3 regions of the Arthrobacter humicola genome follow, and region 1 is predicted to be linked to each of the others. Evidence: riboswitches for the same ligand, from Rfam matches in the RefSeq annotation. Region 1 holds a riboswitch; each other region holds the start of a gene.
What was found. Region 1 has a riboswitch for thiamine pyrophosphate ahead of thiC (phosphomethylpyrimidine synthase ThiC). Riboswitches for the same ligand answer to the same signal wherever they lie in the genome.
Positions count from the first base shown of each region.

Region 2: linked by a shared signal. The riboswitch ahead of thiO (glycine oxidase ThiO) and the one ahead of thiC (phosphomethylpyrimidine synthase ThiC) in region 1 are both predicted to bind thiamine pyrophosphate.
Region 3: linked by a shared signal. The riboswitch ahead of ABD243_RS00235 (ECF transporter S component) and the one ahead of thiC (phosphomethylpyrimidine synthase ThiC) in region 1 are both predicted to bind thiamine pyrophosphate.

Region 1 covers NZ_BAAAQB010000042.1:16,059-23,055, reverse strand. The annotation lists gene trmD (tRNA (guanosine(37)-N1)-methyltransferase TrmD) at 1-249, opposite strand, end outside; gene rimM (ribosome maturation factor RimM) at 250-837, opposite strand; gene ABD243_RS19785 (RNA-binding protein) at 948-1,190, opposite strand; gene rpsP (30S ribosomal protein S16) at 1,192-1,617, opposite strand; gene ABD243_RS19775 (hypothetical protein) at 1,804-2,241, opposite strand; gene ABD243_RS19770 (VOC family protein) at 2,567-3,442, opposite strand; gene ABD243_RS19765 (amidohydrolase family protein) at 3,525-4,607, opposite strand; TPP riboswitch at 4,687-4,794, shown strand; gene thiC (phosphomethylpyrimidine synthase ThiC) at 4,791-6,623, shown strand; gene ABD243_RS19755 (hypothetical protein) at 6,744-6,997, opposite strand, start outside.
Region 2 covers NZ_BAAAQB010000038.1:24,439-31,435, reverse strand. The annotation lists gene ABD243_RS14850 (thiazole synthase) at 600-1,424, opposite strand; gene thiS (sulfur carrier protein ThiS) at 1,430-1,666, opposite strand; gene thiO (glycine oxidase ThiO) at 1,663-3,024, opposite strand; TPP riboswitch at 3,018-3,138, opposite strand; gene thiE (thiamine phosphate synthase) at 3,165-3,872, shown strand; gene ABD243_RS14830 (ferritin-like fold-containing protein) at 3,909-4,580, opposite strand; gene ABD243_RS14825 (RNB domain-containing ribonuclease) at 4,622-6,118, shown strand; gene ABD243_RS14820 (DEAD/DEAH box helicase) at 6,422-6,997, shown strand, end outside.
Region 3 covers NZ_BAAAQB010000001.1:52,680-59,676, reverse strand. The annotation lists gene ABD243_RS00250 (UDP-N-acetylglucosamine 1-carboxyvinyltransferase) at 1-663, opposite strand, end outside; gene ABD243_RS00245 (energy-coupling factor transporter transmembrane component T family protein) at 812-1,615, opposite strand; gene ABD243_RS00240 (ABC transporter ATP-binding protein) at 1,612-3,234, opposite strand; gene ABD243_RS00235 (ECF transporter S component) at 3,290-3,937, opposite strand; TPP riboswitch at 4,004-4,147, opposite strand; gene ABD243_RS00230 (heme-degrading domain-containing protein) at 4,333-4,878, shown strand; gene ABD243_RS00225 (DUF4386 family protein) at 4,875-5,633, opposite strand; gene ABD243_RS00220 (DUF4235 domain-containing protein) at 5,752-6,012, shown strand; gene ABD243_RS00215 (ion transporter) at 6,036-6,806, opposite strand; gene mnhG (monovalent cation/H(+) antiporter subunit G) at 6,867-6,997, opposite strand, start outside.

The sequences.
Region 1 (6,997 bases):
ACCCGCAGCGTCCCCGGACCCCTCGGCCGCGACGGCGGTGAGGGCCTGCGCCCAAGGCTCGGGCTTCATGACCATCCCGGCGCCACCGCCATAGGGCGTGTCGTCGACCGTGCGGTGCCGGTCGGTCGTGAAGTCCCGCAGGTCATGGACCCGCAGGTCCAGCAGGCCGTCCTGACGGGCCTTGCCGATCAGGGAAAGCTCAAGCGGGGCCAGATACTCCGGGAAGATGCTGACGACGTCGATTCTCATCTACGCGTTGCTCCCGGCCTCGGTGCCGCGGTCTCCAACCGACTGGCTCCCGACGGCCGGCTCCTCAGCGGACTCGTCCGCGTTGACCTCGAAGAGTCCGGGCGGCGGGGTGACCACCACGTACTTGTCCCCCACGTTGACCTCCGGCACGATCTGCTCGACAAACGGGACCAGGACTTCCTGACCCTCGGCCGTGGTGACCACCAGCAGGTCCTGGACGGGCATCGTGTGCAGTCCGGAGACCTTGCCCACCACGCTGCCGCCCACCCGGACGTCCAGGCCCACGAGCTCGTGCTCGTACCAGCCTTCATCGTCGTCGTCGGCGCCGATGTCCTCGGTTTCGATGAACAGCTTGGCCCCGCGCAGGGTCTCGGCCTGGTTGCGGGTCTCGATCTCGTCGAAGGCCAGCAGCAGGATGTCTTTGTTCCAGCGGGCGCTGAACACCGTCAGCGGCCCAGAGGACGCGGGTTCCACGATGAACTGCGTACCGGGGACAAAGCGGTCGCCGGGCGCATCGGTGAGCACCTGGACGGTCACTTCGCCGCGGATGCCGTGGGGTTTGCCGATTCGTGCGACCTGGAGCTGCATCTGTTCCTCTGTTCGGGGTGGGTCGGGGTTGCTTGGCGCGGAAAACAGTCCGGCCCCTCCACCATTATCTGGTGAAGGGGCCGGGCTAAAGACAAGTAATGCTGAACGCGTTAGCGGCGGCGGTCCGTGTCGACGACGTCGACCCTGACCGGCTCGCCGTCCGCCAGCGCCGCAACCACAGTGCGCAGTGCGCGTGCGGTCCGGCCCTGCCGGCCGATCACCCGTCCGAGGTCGTCCTGATGAACGCGCACCTCGAGGGTTTCCCCGCGGCGGTTGTTCTTCGCACTGACCTTGACGTCCTCGGGGCTGTCAACAATCCCGCGGACCAGGTGTTCGAGCGCTTCTGCCAGCAATTTACTCAGCCTCGGTGGTCTCTGCTTCGGCGGCGTCGGCGGGAGCCTCGGCAGCTTCGTCCTTCTTGGCCTTCTTGGTGATGGCTTCCGGGATGATCACGGAACCCTTTTCCGGCGTAACGAAGGCAGCCTTGGGAGCCTTCGTCTTCAAGGTTCCCTCCTGGCCCGGGAGACCCTTGAACTTCTGCCAATCACCGGTGATCTTGAGGATCGCCGCAACCTGCTCGGACGGCTGTGCGCCGACGCCGAGCCAGTACTGGGCACGGTCCGTGTCGACCTCGATGTACGAGGGCTCTTCGGTCGGGTGGTACTTGCCGATCTCTTCGATGGCACGGCCATCACGCTTGGAGCGTGCGTCCATGACGACGATGCGGTAGTACGGTGCGCGCATCTTACCGAAGCGCTTAAGGCGAATCTTTACGGCCACTTTTGTGGTCACTCCTGTTTCTGAAACGGGGTCGAGCCCGGCGTTCTGCACCCGTGGGGCGGGCCGTACTAGGGGGTTCTAAAGGACAAGATCCGGACGCGGAGAGAGGGGCCACGCAGATCGAGTACCTGTTCATTGTGCCAGATGACCGGCAGGATTTCGACTTGACACGGCCTGGCCGTCCGGTCAGGACGTCCAGACATAGAGTCCGGACTTGGTGGCGGGGTCGATTCCGGCGGCCAGTTCGGCGATCCGGCGCACATATGCCCGGGCCTGGTCCGCACCGAAGGGCATGTCCTCCTCGGCGGCCCAGTTGGCCGCAACGTCCTCGAGGACGTCGCCCTCCCCCTCGGTTTCGTAGCTGAGCAGTTCCGCGAGCGTTCGGACCATGGCGGAGGGTACGCCGAGCAGGGAGTCGCTGGCCACGTCCACCATCGCCAGTTCGTAGTCCGCGCCCGGGGCGTGCACGGCTACTCCGGCGAGGTCGCCGAGCCGTTCGACCTCGAAGTCGCTGATGTCCGGGATGCGCACGGCGTCCGGGGCGGCCGCGCCGCCCGCTTCGAGCGCGCCGGCGCGTTTGAGGGCGGCGTCGTGGGTGGACACAAAGATTTCAGTAAATCCCATGCAGCTGGTCCTTAGATGTCTGGCGGCGCTTGGCCGCTGTTTTTGGCGTCGCTTCAGCCTAATCGCTTCAGCGCAGCCGCGCCCCGGCCGCTGGACATGCCCTCGGTGACCGTGCCCTCGTTGCCCTCGTTGACCGTGCCGGACTGCGCGTCATCTGGCCCCGCCCGTGGACATGCCCTCCCCTGACCGCGGGCAATGGACATATGGCCGCTATGTCCATTCCCGGCCGCGACCGATGGACATGTCCAGCGGCCCTGTCAGCGAACAGCGTGCATGTCCGGCGGGGAGCTGTGAACGCTGGACATGTTCACCGAAAAGCACTCCCTTAGCGCACGGCGACGCGGATGCGGTTGCGCCACGGGTCCTCGAAGCGCAGTTCGGCGCCGGTGTGGTGCGAGTCGACGCCGGCCACCTTGAGGCGGTCAGCCAGGGAACCGACGTCGTCACCCGAGGGCACTTCGATGAGCACCTCGCCCAGGCCCAGGGTGTCGCGTCGGGGGCCGGCGCCGCGGCTGTTCCAGACGTTCATGGCCATGTGGTGGTGGTAGCCGCCGGCCGAGACGAACAGGGCCTGGCCATGCCAGCCCGCGGTCTTTTCGAAGCCCAGGGTGCCGACATAGAACTCATGCGCAGTGTGGACGTCGCCAACCTGCAGGTGCACGTGCCCGACGCCGGCGGCCGCCTCGCGCTGGCCGCTCAGGGACTCTTCGGTCAGGTGCTGCTGCAAGTAGCGCTGCGGCGGCAGGGCCAGGCTGTCCATGACGACGTTCTTGCCTTCCCAGGACCAGTCCTGCCGCGGCCGGTCCCAGTACAGCTCGATGCCGTTGCCTTCGGGGTCGTTGAAGTAGAAGGCCTCGCTGACGAGGTGGTCCGCGCTGCCGGTGAAGGACTGGGGCTCGTACTGGGCCGCGCTGGCAACGGTGGCCGCCAGGGAGTGTTGGTCCTCGAAGAGGAGGGCGGTGTGGAAGAGCCCGGCTTCGCCGCGGGAGGGCAGATTCAAGCCCGGGGCGGGCGCCAGGTGGACCAGGGGCTTCTGCCGGCGGCCAAGGTAGAGTCCGCCGTCCTGTTCAGCCACGATGTCCAGGCCGAGGGCGCGCTGGTAGTAGTCGGTCATGAGCTTCATGTCGCCAACCTTGAGCATCACGGTGCCCATGGTGAGTGCGGCAGGAAGGAGATCCTGGGTGCTGGCTTCTGCGGTCATTGAAACTCTCCGGGGGTTCGGTGGCCACCGGGCTTTCGGTGACCTTGCATAGTATTAAATTACTTGAAGCTTCAATTTATTCCTAACGGGTGGGCCGACCCCGCAGGACAATGTGCTTCAGTCCGGCCAGGGTCCCGAGGTCCTGCCGGGGGTCCTTCGCGCACACCAGTACGTCGGCGCTGGCCCCTTCGGTGATGCCGTCCGCGCCGAGCCAGGTCCGCGCGGACCAGCTGGCAGCGCCGAGGGCAGCCGCGGCGGGCAGCCCGGCGGCGTGCAGGGCCCGGATCTCGTCCACGATCCGGCCGTGCCTGATCACGCTGCCGGCATCGGTGCCGGCATAGATGGCAACCCCGGCCTCGTGGGCTTCCAGAATCCGCTCCGCCCGCCGCTCCCACAGCGAGCGCATGTGCGCGGCGTAGCGGGGGAACTTGGCCTCCGCCTGGGCGGCGATGTCCGGGAATGTGGCGATGTTGATCAGGGTGGGGACGATCGGCACGCCCTGCTCCACGAAGCGCGGCAGGTGCCGCGGCAGCAGCCCGGTGCCGTGCTCGATGCAGTCGATCCCGGCGTCGAGCATGTCATCCAGGGTGTCCTCGGCGAAGCAGTGGGCGGTGACGCGGGCCCCTTCATCGTGCGCGGCCTGGACGGCGTCCTTGAGGCTTCCGGCGGGAAAACTGGCGGCGAGGTCGCCGGCGTCGCGGTCGATCCAGTCCCCCACGAGCTTGACCCAGCCGTCGCCGGCACGGGCCTGCTTCCGCACGGCCTCGACCAGGCCGTCCGGTTCCACCTCGACGGCGAAGCCGCGCAGGTAGCGCCGGGTGCGGGCGATGTGCCGGCCGGCGCGGATGATCCGCGGAAGGTCCGTGCGCTGCTGGAGCCAACGGGTGTCGTGGACGGCGCCGGCATCGCGGACCAGGAGCGTCCCGGCGTCGCGGTCCGTGAAGGCCTGGGTCTCCGCGGTGTCCTCGGCAACGTCTCCGCCCGGGCCGAGGCCGATGTGGCAGTGTGCGTCCACCAGCCCGGGAATGACCCAGCCATCCAGCACGCGCTCCGGCGCGGCGGCGGGCCGGTGGAACGTGAGCCGGCCGTCGACGGACCAGAGGCCGTGGCGTACCGTGTCCGGCCCGGCAAGGACGGGGCCGCTGAATTCGATGATGCCGGTCATGGCATCAAGGGTAGTCCCCATGTCGCTGCGTCGGCCGCGTCACACTGGACAGCCGTCCGGCGGCGCGTGGTAGCTTCATCTACGACCACACGGGTGCCCCTGCAGGGGCTGAGATCGGGCTGACGCGGCCTGCGACCGTTGAACCTGTCCGGGTAATGCCGGCGAAGGAAGTGAGTATTTTCCGTGAATACGCAAATTGCACAGCACAGCCCTATCCAAAACCAGTCCGGCCAAAACCTGCCTGCCGACTCTGAGGCTGCCGCGACGCAGTCATTGAAGTCCCACTCGCTGGCCTTCACGACGGACCCGGAGCACGGCATCCGCGTCCCGGTGACCGCGATCGCGCTGGAACCCTCGCCGGGCGGCGTCGAGAACCCTCCATTCCGGGTCTACCGCACGGCCGGGCCGGGCAGCGATCCGGTGGTGGGGCTGGCCCCGTTCCGCAGCGGCTGGATCGCCGGGCGGGGTGACACGGAGCCGTACCGCGGCCGGGAACGCAACCTGCTCGACGACGGCAGGTCCGCGGTGCGCCGCGGTGCCGCCTCCGCGGAATGGCGGGGCGCCCCGCCAGAGCCCCGCCGCGCCGTCGAGGGCCGGACGGTCACCCAGATGCATTACGCGCGGCAGGGCATCGTGACACCGGAGATGCGGTTCGTTGCGCTGCGCGAGAACTGCGATGTGGAGCTGGTCCGCAGCGAGGTGGCAGCGGGCCGGGCCATTATTCCCAGCAACATCAACCACCCGGAGTCCGAGCCGATGATCATCGGCAAGGGGTTCCTGGTGAAAATCAACGCCAACATCGGCAATTCCGCGGTGACCAGCTCCATCGCCGAGGAGGTGGACAAACTTCAGTGGGCCACCCAGTGGGGTGCGGATACGGTGATGGACCTCTCCACCGGGGACGATATCCACACCACGCGCGAATGGATCATCCGCAACTCCCCCGTCCCGATCGGAACGGTCCCGATCTACCAGGCGCTGGAGAAGGTCAACGGCGAGGCCAACGCCCTGACCTGGGAGATCTTCCGGGACACCGTGATCGAACAGTGCGAGCAGGGTGTGGACTACATGACCATCCATGCCGGGGTGCTGCTGCGCTACGTCCCCCTGACGGCCAACCGGGTCACCGGGATCGTGTCCCGCGGCGGTTCCATCATGGCCGGCTGGTGCCTGGCGCACCATCAGGAGAACTTCCTTTACACCCACTTCGACGAGCTCTGCGAAATCTTCGCCCAGTACGACGTCGCGTTCTCCCTCGGCGACGGGTTGCGGCCCGGCGCGACGGCGGACGCCAACGACGCCGCGCAGTTCGCCGAACTCGACACGCTGGCCGAACTCACCCAGCGGGCCTGGGAGTTCGATGTGCAGGTCATGGTGGAGGGCCCGGGACACGTGCCATTCCATCTCGTCCGGGAAAATGTGGAGCGCCAGCAGGAGCTCTGCAAGGGTGCCCCGTTCTACACGCTGGGGCCCCTGGTTACGGACATCGCACCGGGCTATGACCACATCACCTCGGCGATCGGCGCCACGGAGATTGCCCGTTATGGCACCGCGATGCTCTGCTACGTGACGCCCAAGGAACACCTGGGGCTGCCGAACAAGGACGATGTGAAGACCGGAGTGATCACGTACAAGATCGCCGCCCACGCCGCCGACCTCGCCAAGGGCCACCCCGGAGCGCACGAACGCGACGATGCCCTGTCCAAGGCGCGGTTTGAGTTCCGCTGGCGGGACCAGTTCGCGCTGTCCCTGGATCCGGTGACCGCCGAGGCCTTCCACGATGAGACGCTCCCCGCGGAGCCGGCCAAGACGGCGCACTTCTGCTCGATGTGCGGGCCCAAGTTCTGCTCCATGCGGATCAGCCAGGACATCCGGGACGAATATGGTTCCGCCGATTCGCAGGCGGCACTGGCGCAGATGGCCGCCGGGATGCGGGAGAAGAGCAACGAATTCCTGGCAGCGGGCGGCAAGGTCTACCTGCCCAAGCCGACCGTGGGAGCACAGGCCTCGGCCTAGCCAGCGGTCCAGGACGCCTGCCCTGCTGGGCGGGCGCCCCGGACAGCCATGGGGGTTGCCCCCTGATGAGGCACTAGCGGGATGCGACAGAAGGCGTTCCGACCGCGCGACGCGTCGCTCTCAGGACGTCGCCGTCGGTGCCGGCGTCCGTGCCGGATTCGGCGTCGGCTCCCGTGCCGGATTGGCGGCGATGTTCCGGTAGAGCTCGGAGTTGAGCGTCGTGTGGCCGTGTTCGTCGGTGACGTAGACCTCGAAGGTGAAGATGCTTGCGTCGTGGTCGAGCGCGAACTCGATCGTGGGGTTCGTTACGGAAATCGTCCCTTCCGAGATGATTCGGCCATACTTCTGCTCCGGGGGACTGAGGTCTGTGCCGC
Region 2 (6,997 bases), on a different contig from region 1:
GCCGGTTTACCTGCACCTCCGTGACCACGCGCCCAGCAGGGTGCGTGGTCACGTTTCGTTGAGCACCGGCGGCTCCGGCAGGCCGCCCGCCTTGATGAAGTCCACTCTTGTCGTACGCGGAGTTACATTGCCCGGCATCGTGCCGCCGTTGCCTGCCGGGGCGGCAGCCGGATGCGGCGTCGCGTCGCGGCCGCACCGGTTCGGTCTTTTTTGTCGGACCCCTCTGGGATCGTTGAGACATGAAAGCCGTTGGAGCGTTCATCCCGGAGTTGGCCCCGTGGGCCGGCCCGGTCATGCCCTCGGGGCGTTCCCGCCCGGCCGGCGAGGCCGGGGAGTCTGAAGCATCACACATCGGTGGCGCAGACCATGCCGGGAACGGTACTTTGGGCCGCGCCGCGAACGCTGCCGTGTACGGCGCTGCAGGCCATGGTGCCGGCGGCGCGGTGGAATCGGCGCTGGCGTTGCTGCGGTCCATGGGCCCGGCGGCGGCCGACGCGGCCCGGTTCCGCCTGGTGATGAGGATCTGTGATGAAGCGGTCCTGCTGGCGGAACCAGGTCAGACCTGCCAGCCTCACCGGCCTTTCAGAGGAACGCAGACGTTACAGGAACTCGGCCCGGCCTTCCATCGCGGAGGACGCCAGTGCGTGCTCGCGCCGCGGGATCCTGCCGGCCGCTTTCGCCAGTCTTCCGGCGATGACGGCGTGTTTGAAGGCCTCCCCCATGAGCGCGGGATTCTGGGCACGGGTCACGGCCGTGGCCAGCAGCACGGCGTCGCAGCCAAGTTCCATCGCCAAGGCCGCGTCCGAGGCCGTGCCGATTCCGGCATCGAGCACCACGGGCACGGACGCCCGCGAGACGATCAGCTCGATGTTGTGCGGGTTCAGGATGCCCAGGCCGGTGCCGATCGGGGCACCCAGCGGCATCACCGCCGTCGCCCCGAGGTTTTCGAGCCGCAGGGCCAGCACGGGGTCATCGTTGGTGTACGCGAAGACCTTGAAGCCGCGGGCCACCAGCTGCTCAGTTGCGTCCACGAGCTCGACCGCGTCCGGCAGCAGGGTGTGCTCGTCGGCAATGACTTCGAGCTTGACCCAGTCCGTCTCCAGGGCCTCGCGGGCCAGTTCGGCGGTGAGTACGGCGTCCTTGGCGGTGAAGCAACCGGCTGTGTTCGGCAGCACTCGGATGTTGTGGTCCACGAGCAGCTGGAACAGCGATCCCGTTTCCGCCGGTGAATAGCGGCGCATCGCCACGGTGGTCAGTTCCGTCCCGGAAGCCAAAAGCGCCGCGCCCAGCCCGTCCAGGCTCGGCGCACCGCCGGTGCCCATGATAAGCCGGGATCCGAGCGTCACGCCGTCCACCACGAACGGATCGGCGAGGGCCCCGGCAGCCGGCCGGGCCGGCGATCCTGCAAGAGTCGTTTCGTTCATGCTGGTCATCCTCCCTGGACTGCCGTAACAAGTTCGACGTCGTCGCCGTCGGCGAGCGCGGTGGCGTGCCACTGGCTGCGGGGCACCACTTCGGCGTTGCGGGCCACCGCGACACCGAGCTTCTGCCCGTCGGCAGCCCGGCCGTCGGGGCCGATGCTCCGGCCCGTGAGCTGGCTGACGAGTGTGCTGACGGAGGCGCCGTCGGCGACGCTCTGCTCCGTTCCGTTCAGTCTGATGTTCATGCTGCTTCCTTGTTGGGGCTGTCCCCGGACGCATCCGGGGTGCGGGAGAAACGGTCGGGGCGGAACCCGGCCCAGCGCGGGTCCGGCATACCGTCCATGAGTTGACGACAGACGACGGCGGCTGCCGGGGTCAGCAGGACACCGTGCCGGAAGAATCCCGTGGCGATGATGAGGCCCGGGACGTCCCCGCCTTCCGGGCGCGAGACGCGCCCCAGCATCGGGGCGTTGTCCGGTGTGCCGGGGCGGCCGCGCGCCGTGGCTTCGAGTAGTTCCAGCTCGGCTACAGCGGGCACCAGCTGCTGAGCGTCTCGGAGCAGCTGGTAGACGCCGCCGGCGGAAACAGCGTGCGGATCCGACGGGCCGTCTTCGCGCTGGGTGGCGCCGATCACCACAGTGCCGTCCTGCCGCGGGACGATATACACCGGCACCCCGCGCACCATGCCACGCACGGTGGCCGTAAGCAGTGGTTGCAGGTGCGCGGGCACGCGAAGCCGAAGGATGTCGCCGTAGACCGGCCGCAGCGGGAGTTTCAGTCCAGCGGGCAGCCCGTCAAGGTCGGGGGCGCCGAGCCCGTTGGCGACCACGGTTTCCGCGGCCCGCACGGAACCGCCGCCCGCGAGCCGGACACCGGCGACGCGTCCGTCCTCCCACAGCAGCCCCGCCGCGCGCCGACGGACGAATCTGCAGCGGCCCTCCGCGTCGAGCAGCCTGGTAAGCCGGGCAATCAGCATGCGGGGGTCCACCTGGTGGTCGGCCGGGATATCGAATGCGCACGAGATACCGGGGCTGAGCAAAGGTTCCCGGCTGCGGGCCTCGCGCACGGTCAGGGGCTCCACGGTGAGGCCGGAGTCCTGCTGGACTTCCCTCAGGTCCGCGAGCGCGCGCCGGTCCGCCGCGTCGGCACCGACGGCGAGGGTCGGCGTCGTCAGGTAGCCGGTACTGGACCCTGCCCGGGATCCCGGGCCGCTGGCGGCACTGGCATCGGCGTCGATCCCGGCACCGGCATCGATCCCGGCCACGAAGGCGGGCCACAGCCGGGAGGACTCGAGCATCAGTTCCAGGAGCTGTTCTTCCTGATAGTGCAGTTCGCTGACGGGGGCCAGCATTCCGGCGGCGGCCCAGCTGGCCCCGCTGCCGGGCGCGTCATCGATCAACACCACGGACCGGCCCGCACGGCTGGCCTCGAACGCGATGCCGTGGCCGATCACCCCGCCGCCGATCACCGCAACGTCAACAGCGACGTCCTGTGCGGATGTGTCCTGTGCGGTGAGGTCCTCTGCGGAACCGGGGCCCGTGTCACAAACCCGGTAGGCGGCGTCATCTGCGGCTTCGGCTTCACGGCTGGTTCTTGTGCCCATAAAAAATTCCTTCCCTACGCCGGTACTAGCCGGATCAGGTCAAGCGGTCGGCTCTGACGCCCTCTCAGCCGTGCAGCGATGACGTGGCCGCTGCGGGCTCCCGCGGTATGCGCCCAGTTTAGAGGAACTAGGCTGGTGTCATGAGCCAGGACTCCCTCCACACCACCGCCCGCCTCTACTTGTGCACCGACGCCCGGCAGGACCGCGGCGACTTCGAGGACTTTGTGGACGCCGCATTCGCCGGCGGGGTGGACATCATCCAGCTGCGCGACAAGTCGCTTGAGGCGGCCGAGGAACTGGAGCTCCTGGAGGTCCTGCACACCGCAGCGCAGCGGCACGGACGGCTCTGGGCCGTCAATGACCGGGCGGACATCGCCTCTTTGTCCGGGGCTCCGGTGTTCCACATCGGGCAGAAGGATATTTCGCTCGACGCCGCCCGCGGCCTCCTCGGCAAGAAAACCATAGTCGGATTGTCCACCCACAGCCCGGAGCAGGTGGACGCTGCCATTGCGTCCTCCCCCGGCCGCAAGGGACTCGACTACTTCTGTGTGGGACCCGTGTGGGCCACTCCCACCAAGCCTGGACGCGCCGCCGTCGGCCTCGACCTGGTGCGTTACGCCGCCGAGGCGACCGGCCGGGCGGATGGGGAGGGAACCGGCACGGTCGACGGCCGGGTCGAAAGCTTGTTGCCGTGGTTCGCGATCGGCGGCATCGACCTCGGCAATGTTGAGCAGGTAGTCGACGCCGGTGCCCGCCGGATCGTCGTGGTCCGGGCAATCACCGACGCCGATGATCCGGCCCACGCAGCCGGCGCACTGCTGGCGGCGCTGGATGCCGCCGATTCCTGAACAGGTTCCGTTCGGGTTTCCGCCCCGGCGGCGGAGCTACCCCGCCAGTCCCAGCGCGGCCATCCGGCGCGAGTGGTTTGTGGCGAGTTCGGCCGTCAGCGCCCTGACCAGTTCCCTGGCGCCGGCGTCGTCCAGGCCTGAGAGCCCGCCGAGGAAGGCGTGTTCGAGACTGACCCGCTGGGCCTGGGTCAGTGCCTCGCCCAGCAGGCGCCTGGCCCACAGCGCCAGGCGCGACGCCAGCCGGGGGTCATCGGCCAGGGCCGCCTTGAGCCGCTCCTGCAGCACGGCCGTGGCCTCCTCGGCGGACTGGATCTGCTCGATCAGTTCCCCCGTCGCGGCGTCGACGTGCCTGGCGACGGCACGGTAGAAGTCCGCGGAGACGGTGTCGATCACGTAGGCCTTCATGAGGGATTCGTACCAGTCCGCCGGGCGTGTGCGCTCATGGAAGTGGTCCACGGACGGCTGGAACGGCAGCATGGCGGCCTCCGTGTCCAGGCCCATGGCCTCGAGCCTGGCCCGGACGAGTTCGTAGTGCTGGAACTCGACCACCGCGATCCTGCCCAGCACCGCACGGTCATGCAGCGTGGGTGAATAGCGGGCGTCCGAGGACAGCCGTTCGAAGGCCGAAAGCTCCCCGTACGCCATCACTCCCAGCAGATCCGTGAGGAAGCTGTTGTAGCGGGCAGGATCGTCCGGGATTGGGCTCATAATCCAAGACTAATAGCGGAAATCGGGCTAACCTGATTTTCGTGTCCCATCATCGCCTGACCCCGAGTATCCACGAGCAGCAGAACCAGCTTGCCGGGGCTCTCAAGGCGTTGCGCACCACGCTGGAACTGCCCGGTCCGTTCCCCGAGGACGTGCTGCGCGACGCGCAGGCGGCGGTGGCCGAGCACAAGCTGCCGGACCTGGACTTCACCCATGTCGAGTTCGTGACGATCGATCCGGCGTCCTCCACCGACCTCGACCAGGCGCTGTTTATCGAGCGCAACGGCGAGGGCTACAACGTGCTTTACGCCATCGCCGATGTCCCGTCCTTCGTCGCGCCGGGCGGGGCGCTCGACGCCGAGACCCGCCGCCGCGGCCAGACCTTCTACACCCCGGACGGGCGGATCCCGCTGCATCCGGAGGTCATCAGCGAGGCTGCCGGTAGCCTGCTCGCCGGGCAGCTGTGCGCGGCATTCGTCTGGGAGTTCGAACTCGACGCCGCGGCGGAGGTGACCTCGGTGCTGGTGCGCCGGGCCCAGGTCCGCAGCCGCGCGAAGCTCAGCTACAAGGGTGTCCAGGCCGAGCTCGACGCCGGCACCGCAACGCCCCTGCTGCAGCTGCTGAAGGAGGTGGGCATCAAGCGCGTGGAGCTGGAACGCCTCCGCGGCGGCGCGAGCCTGAACATGCCGGAACAGGAGATCCAACAACTGCCCGACGGCGGCTACCGGATCGTGGCGGCCCCGCCGCTTCCGGTGGAGGACTGGAACGCCCAGATTTCCCTCATGACCGGGATGGCGGCGGCCGGGCTGATGCTCCAGGGCAAGGTCGGCATCCTGCGCACCATGCCAGCCCCGGACGAGGCGTCGCTGCGGCACTTCCACCGCCAGACGCACGCTCTCGGCAAGCCCTGGGACGGCGAAACGCCCTACGGCGAGTACCTGCGGACCCTCGACCCCACGGATCCCCGGCAGCTGGCCATCGTGCACTCGGCCGGCATGCTCTTCCGCGGGGCCGGCTACACGCCCTTCGACGGCACAGTGCCGCAGGCCGCCGTGCAGTCCGCCATCGGCGCGGCCTACGCCCACTCCACCGCGCCGTTGCGGCGGCTGATCGACCGTTTCGTGCTGGTGATCTGCGAGGCCCTGAGCAACGGCACCGAGGTTCCGTCCTGGGCCCGGGAAGCCCTGCCGTCCCTCCCGGCCATCATGGCCACCTCGGACCAGCTGGCCGCACGACTGGAGCGGCTCGCACTGGACACCGTGGAAGCAGCGCTGCTCGTCAACCACGTCGGCCAGGAGTTCGACGCCGTCGTGATCTCCGGCTCCAGACCGGCAAAGAGCGCCAGCGGCAGCGGCACCAACGGGAACGGCGGCAAGTCCAACGGTAACGGGAACGGCCCGTCCGGAATCGTGCAGATCGCCGAGCCCGCGGTGACCGCAAGGTGCCCCGGCGAGCTCGAACCGGGCACCCAGGTCCGGGTCCGGGTGGTGTCCTCGGACATCGCCACACGCGAAATCCGGCTGGAGCTGGTCGGCTGACGGACCGCCGCCGGGGCCCCTCTGCGGCGCGATCGCGCCTCCAGTCGAGGATCCGGGTCTCGTACAGCTAGACTGGAGAGGTAGATATGGATGCCCGGTCGTTGATTTCCATGATTTTCGAATTCAACAAGCCCGCCCCTACGCGATCTTGAGATACACCCGCTGGTCCCCAGTGCCAGCATTTAGATAGCCCGCGATCGGCTTCCACTGGAATTGCTTGCGCGCCTGAGCGTGCTCCGGAACGGCCACGGCCGGCCCCGTTGAGCAAGCAGCGCAGCCCAAAATGAATAAGGAAACTCACCTGTGAGTGAATTGCACACGCACCAGCTTCTGACCGATGAGTCGGGCACGGAGACCATCGAGCCCGAAGAAACCATCATTTCGGACGAAAAGCCGCACGAGATTGCCGAAAAGACGTTCGCCGATTACAACGTCCGCGCGGACATCGTGGAGTCCTTGGCCGACGCCGGCATCACCCACCCCTTCCCGATCCAGGCAATGACGCTGCCGGTCGCCCTGGCCGGACACGACATCATCGGCCAGGCCAAGACCGGCACGGGCAAGACCCTCGGCTTCGGCATCCCGGCGCTGCAGCGCGTCGTTGGCCGCGACGACGCCGGCTTCGACAAGCTGGCCGTGCCCGGCGCCCCGCAGGCCCTCGTGATCGTGCCCACCCGCGAACTCGCCGTCCAGGTAGCCAAGGACCTCGAGAACGCGGCCAAGAAGCGCAACGCCCGTATCGCCACCATCTACGGCGGCCGCGCCTACGAGCCGCAGGTCGATGCCCTGCAGAACGGCGTCGAGATCGTCGTCGGCACCCCCGGCCGCCTGATCGACCTCTACAAGCAGAAGCACCTGAGCCTGAAGAACGTCAAGATC
Region 3 (6,997 bases), on a different contig from region 1:
TGCCTGGACCGCGTAGAACCCGGACTTCGCGTCCACGCTGAGCCCGAACTGGCTTAGCGCCTGCATGTGCGGCTGCACGGTGCGGGTGCCGAGGTCACAGCCGCCGGCGTAGGGCAGCCGGTAGGTGTCGGCCTCGTCCAGCAGCGGGCCCAGGAGCATGATGACGCTGCGGGTCCGGCGGGCCGCCTCCACATCCATGGATGCGAGGTCCAGGACAGCGGGGCGGCGGATCTGGAGGTCGTTCGCGTTGAGCCAGGTGCATTCGACGCCGATGCTGGTCAGCACCTCGACGATCCGGTTGACTTCCTCGATCCGGGCCAGCCGGCGCAGGGTGGTGGTGCCGCGGTTGATGAGGCTGGCGCACAAAAGGGCGACGCCGGCGTTCTTGCTGCTGTTGACGTCCACCGCGCCGGAAAGCGTGCGACCGCCCTCGACCCGGAGGTGGGTCATCTGGGGCCGGCCCACTTTGACGATGCTGTGCCCGACGATAGTCTCCAGCCGCTGGATCATCTTCAGGCTCAGGTTCTGCTTGCCCTGCTCCATCCGGGCGATGGCGCTCTGGCTGGTGCCGAGCTCGGCCGCGAGTTGTCCCTGCGTCCAGCCCTTGTCCCCGCGGGCCTCGCGGAGCAGGAGGCCGACATGTTCAGCAGTCTGTTGAGTCATGTCCCGAAAATATCACGCATGATCTACCGCACCCGGTATTTGCCGCCGGAATGGCGCCAATCTCACACGCCTACCCGCATCATGCGATAACCGGCGCGGCGGCGCTGTGACAAGCGGCAGCGCGCAGGCGCGCCGGACGCTGCCGCGGCTACTGGCGGGTGAGGAAGACGAGGTTCCAGGTGCCCGCGCCGAGGGCTGCCGCGACGGCGGCTGCCGCAATGCCCAGCCCGCCCAAAAGCACCCAGGCGTCGAGTCCGCTGAACGTGGACGGCCTGGCCCAGGTCCGCGCCGCGCCGCCGAACCCGCGGGCCTCCATGGTCACCGCGAGCCGGGACGCGCTCCGGATCGCCTGGACCAGCAAGCCGAAGCTTTGGCCCATGGTGGCGCGGAAGCGCTGGTAGGGGTTGCCGCTTGAGCCCACGCCGCGGGCGCGCCGGGCCATCCCGATGGTCTGCCATTGCTCGGCCATGATTCCCACGAGCCGCATGGCGGCCAAGGTGCCCAGGACAAACCGGTGCGGCAGTTTCGCGTTCTGGGCCAGGGCGTCGGCCAGGTCCGTGGGGTCGGTGCAGCTCATCAGCAGCACCGCAGGCAGGGCGATCGCGAGCCCGCGGAGCATGAAACCGATCCCGAGCTGCAGGGAGCCGGCGCTGATGGACCAGATCCCGGCGTCGAACAGGACGGCTCCGGCGTCGGGCGCCAGGATGGCGGTGCTCCAGCCGCCGAGCGCCGCCGCGAGGATCAGCGGCCAGCCGCGCTGCCACAGCAGGGCAACGGTCAGCCCGGCCAGCGGCAGAAGCATCAGTTCGAAGGCCAGCGCCACCGAGGCAGAGACCCAGTCGATGGACAGAGCCAGCACCAGGGTGACCATGGTGACCGCCGTGAACTTCGCGAGCGGGTTGGCGCGGGTCAGCAGCGCATGGTTGCCGCGGACGCTCAGTTCGTCCCTCATGATGCGGCCGCCTCCGGCAGGTCCCGGTCCGGGCCGGCGGCGTTGACGGCCCCCGACCCGGCGGCGTCCCGGCCGTGGAGGCGCAGTTCGGTGCCGCCAAGGACGGCGCTGAATTCGGCGTCGTGCGTCACGGAGACGACGGCGGTGCCGGCATCGAGAAGTTCAGAGAGGAACGAGGCAAGCTCGGCCCAGGTGTTGGCGTCCTGGCCGAACGTGGGCTCGTCCAGGACCAGTACCTGCGGGTGCGCCGCCAGCACGGTGGCCACCGAGAGGCGCCGTTTCTCGCCGCCCGAGAGCGTGTAGGGGTTGGCGTCCACGAGCTCCGTCAGCCGCAGCCGCTCCAGGAGCTCGTCCACACGGTCCTCGCCGTAGCCGAGGTGGCGGGGCCCGAACATGAGTTCATCGTGGACCCTGCCGGTGACAAACTGGTGCTCGGGTTCCTGGAACACGGTCCCGATCCTGGCGATCAGCTGCTGGGCTTTCCACCGGTACGGGTCGGTCCCGGCGCCATCGCCTACGCGACCATTGGCGCAACCACTGAGTTCCGTCGTGGCGGAGACCGTCCCCGCCACGGGGCGCAGGAGGCCGGCGAGCGTCAGTGCCAGGGTCGACTTGCCCGAACCGTTCTGCCCGGTGATGGTCAAGGCCTCTCCGGCGCGGACCCGGGCCATGACCCCGGATTGCACGGGGCGCGGCGCAATCGTGCGGAAACCCTGGCGCAGTCCAGCCCGCCGCGGCCGCTCGCGGGAGACCGCGAGGGCGTCCGATGAGAGCAGGAGCTGCCCGGAGGCCGGGGCGGTCCGGGTACGTGTTGCGGGCACGTAGCCGGGCACCCAGACGCCCGCACCGATGAGCATGTCCCGCGCCTCGGCCAGGACCTGGTCCGGCGGCCCGTCAATCAGGACCGCGGAGTCCGTGGCGGACCCGGGCTGCAGCACCACGATCCGGTCCACGAGGTCCTTCCAGACAGCCACACGGTGCTCCACCACCACCAGGGTGGCGCCGGTCTTGTCCAGGCAGCGGCCAACGGCATCGCGGACTTCCAGGACGCCGGCGGGATCCAGGTTGGCGGTGGGCTCGTCGAGCAGCAGCAACCCCGGCCGCATCGCGAGGATCCCGGCGAGCGCCAGGCGCTGCTTTTGGCCGCCGGACAGCGCCGACGTCGGGTGGTCCAGCGGCAGCCAGCCCAGCCCGACGTCGTCGAGCGCCTCGCGGACCCGCGGCCAGATCTCCCCGGCCGGGACAGAGAGGTTTTCGGCGCCGAAGGCGACGTCGTCGCCGAGGCGCGATAGCACCACCTGGGTTTCCGGGTCCTGCTGCACGAGCCCGGCGCGGCCGCGCTGCGCCCGGGGCACAGCGCCATCGATCAGCAGGCTGCCGGACTCGTCGGATTCTTCGGCGTCGCCGGCTTCCCCCGCCGTGCTGTCCCCGAGCACACCCGCTAGGGCGTGGAGCAGCGTCGATTTGCCGGCGCCGGACGGGCCCAGCAGGAGCACGCGCTCCCCCGGCCGGATGTCCAGGTCAAGTCCGCTGACCGCAGGCCGGAGCCTTCCGGCGTGCCGCCAGCCCCAGCCGCGGGCTGTGACGGCGGCCGGGCGTACGCCTGGTGAAGATGTCATGAGTCGCCTGTGCAATTCCAAGAGGGCCGTTCCGGAGTGGGTGCAGGAACGTGGTTCAGGAGAAGACAGGCTCCGTGGCGGCCTTGCGGGAGGCAAAGGAGCCCAGCACGCCGGTCTTGGCCAGGCCGCGGGTGGCGAGCCAGGACAGTCCGCCGGCAATCACGGCGCCGGAGATGGTGGTGAAGACGATGTAGGCGAGCTTGTCGCCGGCTTCGTAGGCAATGTTCCAGCCCCACGGCAGGAAGGAGTCGTTCAGGCCGCAGAAGAGGCCCGCGCCGGCTCCGGCCAGGAGGGACACCGGGAGGTTGAACTTCTTGTAGAGGAAGGCCGCGAACACCAGTTCCGCGCCGAGGCCCTGCAGCACTCCGGAGATCAGGACCGTGGTGCCGTACTGCGAGCCCATGATCAGCTCGCCCGTGGCCGCCACCGTCTCGCAGAAGAGGGCTGCCCCAGGCTTGCGGATGATGAGCATGCCGAGCACTGCCGGGATCATCCATCCGCCGGCGTAGAGTCCGCTGAGCGGCGGGTAGATCGCGTTGACCGGGGTGGAAATCAGGTTCGCGCCCTGATCCCAGGCCCAGAAGATGACGCCCCCGGCGACGGCGATCAAGGCGGCAACCACAATGTCCACCACACGCCAGTTGTAGGTGCGCCGGGCCGATGAACGGCTGCTGGAACCATGCTGTGCTGAAATATCTGTCATGTCGTCCTCCTGAGGAACAGGAGGGGAGGGTGCTCCGGCCGGCCTCGGCTTCCGCCGCCCTCCGCGCACCCTGAGAACTCGACTCCCTTGCGCCGGTACTAACCGGATCAGGTTCGAGGGTCTGCGGCTGTCCGCACTCTCAGCGCCCACCACTGGTTTCCCCGGACTATTCCGGCGATGCCCGACGGCGGCGCTCCCCTGTCGTAATTATTTCGCCCTTGTGGGCTGGCTCAGTTTACACCCGAACGGCCCGGGTTATCAGTGGAGTGCTGTCACAATCCGCGGCCTGCCCCAGGCGCTCCCCGCGGCCGGGAAGAGCCGCTTGGTAGAGTCGACGTGTCGGCCCCCGGACCCGCGAGCGGGCGGCCTTGTCGCCCACGGAAAGCTGGACCATTTTGACGCACACACCGGCCACGCCAGATCCCTCCTCCGAGTACGACCCGGACTCGAGCGAGCCGCAACCGCACGGTTCCCTGGCGGCGCTCATTGGCGGCGTGCTGGCCGAAATGGATGCGCTCCAGTTCGCATCGTTCAGCAAGGACGATGCCCTGGACCTCGGGCTGCTCCTGGTCGAACTGGGCAGGCAACGCTCGCTGCCCATCGCCGTCGACATCACCAAGGGCGAGCAGGTGCTCTTCCACGCGGCGCTGGACGGCGCCACTCCGGACAACGAACGCTGGATCAACGCCAAGAAGCGCACGGCCCAGCGCTACGAGGTCCCGTCCCTGCTGGTGGGCCTCCGGGCCCGCGCTGCCGGCGGAAGGATCGAGGACAACGCCTGGTTCGATCAGATGGAGTTCGCCGCCCACGGCGGAGCGTTCCCCATCTACGTGCGCGGCACCGGTGCCGTAGCCGTCGTGACTGTCTCCGGGCTGCCGCAGAAGGCAGACCACGACCTCGTGGTCGAGGCTTTACGGACGGTCCTCACGCCGGGAGCTTAGGCGGCGGCGCCGTCCGCGCGCGGCGTCCTCCGGGACAGCCGGATCAGCGCAATCCCCACCGCCGTGAACCAGGCCCACATCAGGATGCCGTACACCAGGTAGACCTCCGGAACGGCGAAACGGAGTACCTCCGCCACCACGCCAACCGCGCCCGCGGCCACCCCGAGCCAGGCCACCGCACGGGGCAGCACGCCCTTGAGCATGGTCAGCGACATCAGCAGGATGCCGAGCGCGGACAGGACGCCGACGGCGGCAGGCGTGTTGTTCTCGGCGATCAGCGCCTCCGCCGCGGCGGCATAGCGGAGCCGGGCATCGGCCCCGGCGGTGCCGATCGCGTTCGCGTAGCTGTCACTGAGATTGACCAGGATCATCGATCCGCGGCTCGTGACCGGAACGGCCAGGAACAGCGCCCACGGCAGGGCGCCGATCACCGTGGCCATGAGGGCCAGGCTCTTGTTCAGCGGGGCGAGTGCCACGAAGAGGGTCACGAATACCAGAACCGGAAGAATGTTGGGCACGGTCCACAGGAGTTGTTCGGCGACGTAGGCCGCCTTGTGCCCGGCGATGAACTCGAGGGTTTCGGCACCGCCGTGGATCGGTGGCGGGGCAATGGCGTCCAGAACCACTGCCACGATCAACAACGCCACGAACGCGACGGCGGAGATTCCGGCCCAGAAGTAGAGTTGCCGCCAGCTCTGACTGTCCGCCGCGGCGCCCCGGGCATGGCCGAGCGGGCGGGTCCGGGGCTGTTCCATGCTCAAAAGTACGTCCGGCGGGCGAGGCAATACAGGGGCGTTGGCCCTGTCCGGATGCCCGGGCAAGGAACGCTAGGCTAGGGGCAGCCCTGTTTCCTCCCCTAAGGAGTTACGAAGAATGAACCTCTTCATCAAGCTGCTCGGCACCGGCGTCAGCCTCCTGGCCGGTTACGCCGGTGCCAAGCTCGTTGACACCGTCTGGGAGAAGTCCACGGGCAGCAAGCCGCCCACGGACAACGACGACGTCCCCACCACGCTGCACCACGCATTGGCGTTCGCGCTGATCTCGGCCGCGGTCAGCACCGTCATCCAGGTGCTCGCCAACCGCGGCACCCAGCGCGCGATCACCCGCTTCGCCAAGACCCAGGACGTCGTCTAACGAGGGCGTTTCAAGGACGTTGACTAGCTTGGCTCGACGAGCAGCTTCCTGATCTCGGTGAGCTTGGCTTCGGACTCTTCGAGGCGCAGGCGGAGTCCTTCGACCGTACCCGTGTCGGCCGACTCAACGGGCGGCGCGGGTTCCTTCTTCTTGGGCGACAGGAAGAAGTTGGCAAGGTAACCGGTGAACGTACCGAAGATGCCGACACCGATGACAATGATGCCTGCCCCGATAATACGGCCCGCATCCGTGACCGGATATTGGTCTCCGTATCCGACTGTCGAGATCGTGACGATCGTGTACCAGAGGGCGTCCGAAGCGGTCCTGATATTGGCCCCCGGGGCGCCCTGCTCGACGCGGAGCACCGAGAGGCTTCCGAATTCCAGCACCAATATGCCCATGAGCAGCAGTATGTACAGGGAACTGCCAGCCCGATCTTTGCTCAGCGCGCGGCCGATCGTGCGGATGCCGACATCGCGGAGCAGGCGGTACACCCGGATCAGCCGGAAGATGCGCAGGATCTTGAATTGCGCCACAGGCACGCTCGCCAAGAGGTCGGCCCAGCCGAAGTGCTTGAAGAAATAGGCGCCCGCCGATGGCGCGGTGAAGATCCGGTAAAGGAAGTCGGCGACGAAGATCGCGCTGAAAACGGAGTTCATCACGGTGAGTACGGTGTCGAGGGACTTCTCCTGCACGGCATACAAGAGCAAGAGATTCACGATCGACAGGATCGAAAGGATACCGATGAAGATCTCGTATCCGATGCTCTTCAGTTCACTGCGTTCCTTGGTCATGTGAGGATTCTGGCACGCAAGCAGCCGCGCGGCCGCCACTATTTTCGTATCGGTCCACCCTCAACGATTGGCGTCGTCGTCCGTTCCATGGCGGGCAGCCGCCTGCCGGGCGGCCTTCTGAACAACGGCCTCAAGTTCGTCGGCGCTCAGCAGTTCCGGGTGCAGGTGCTTGGTGCGGTAGCCGGCCCGCC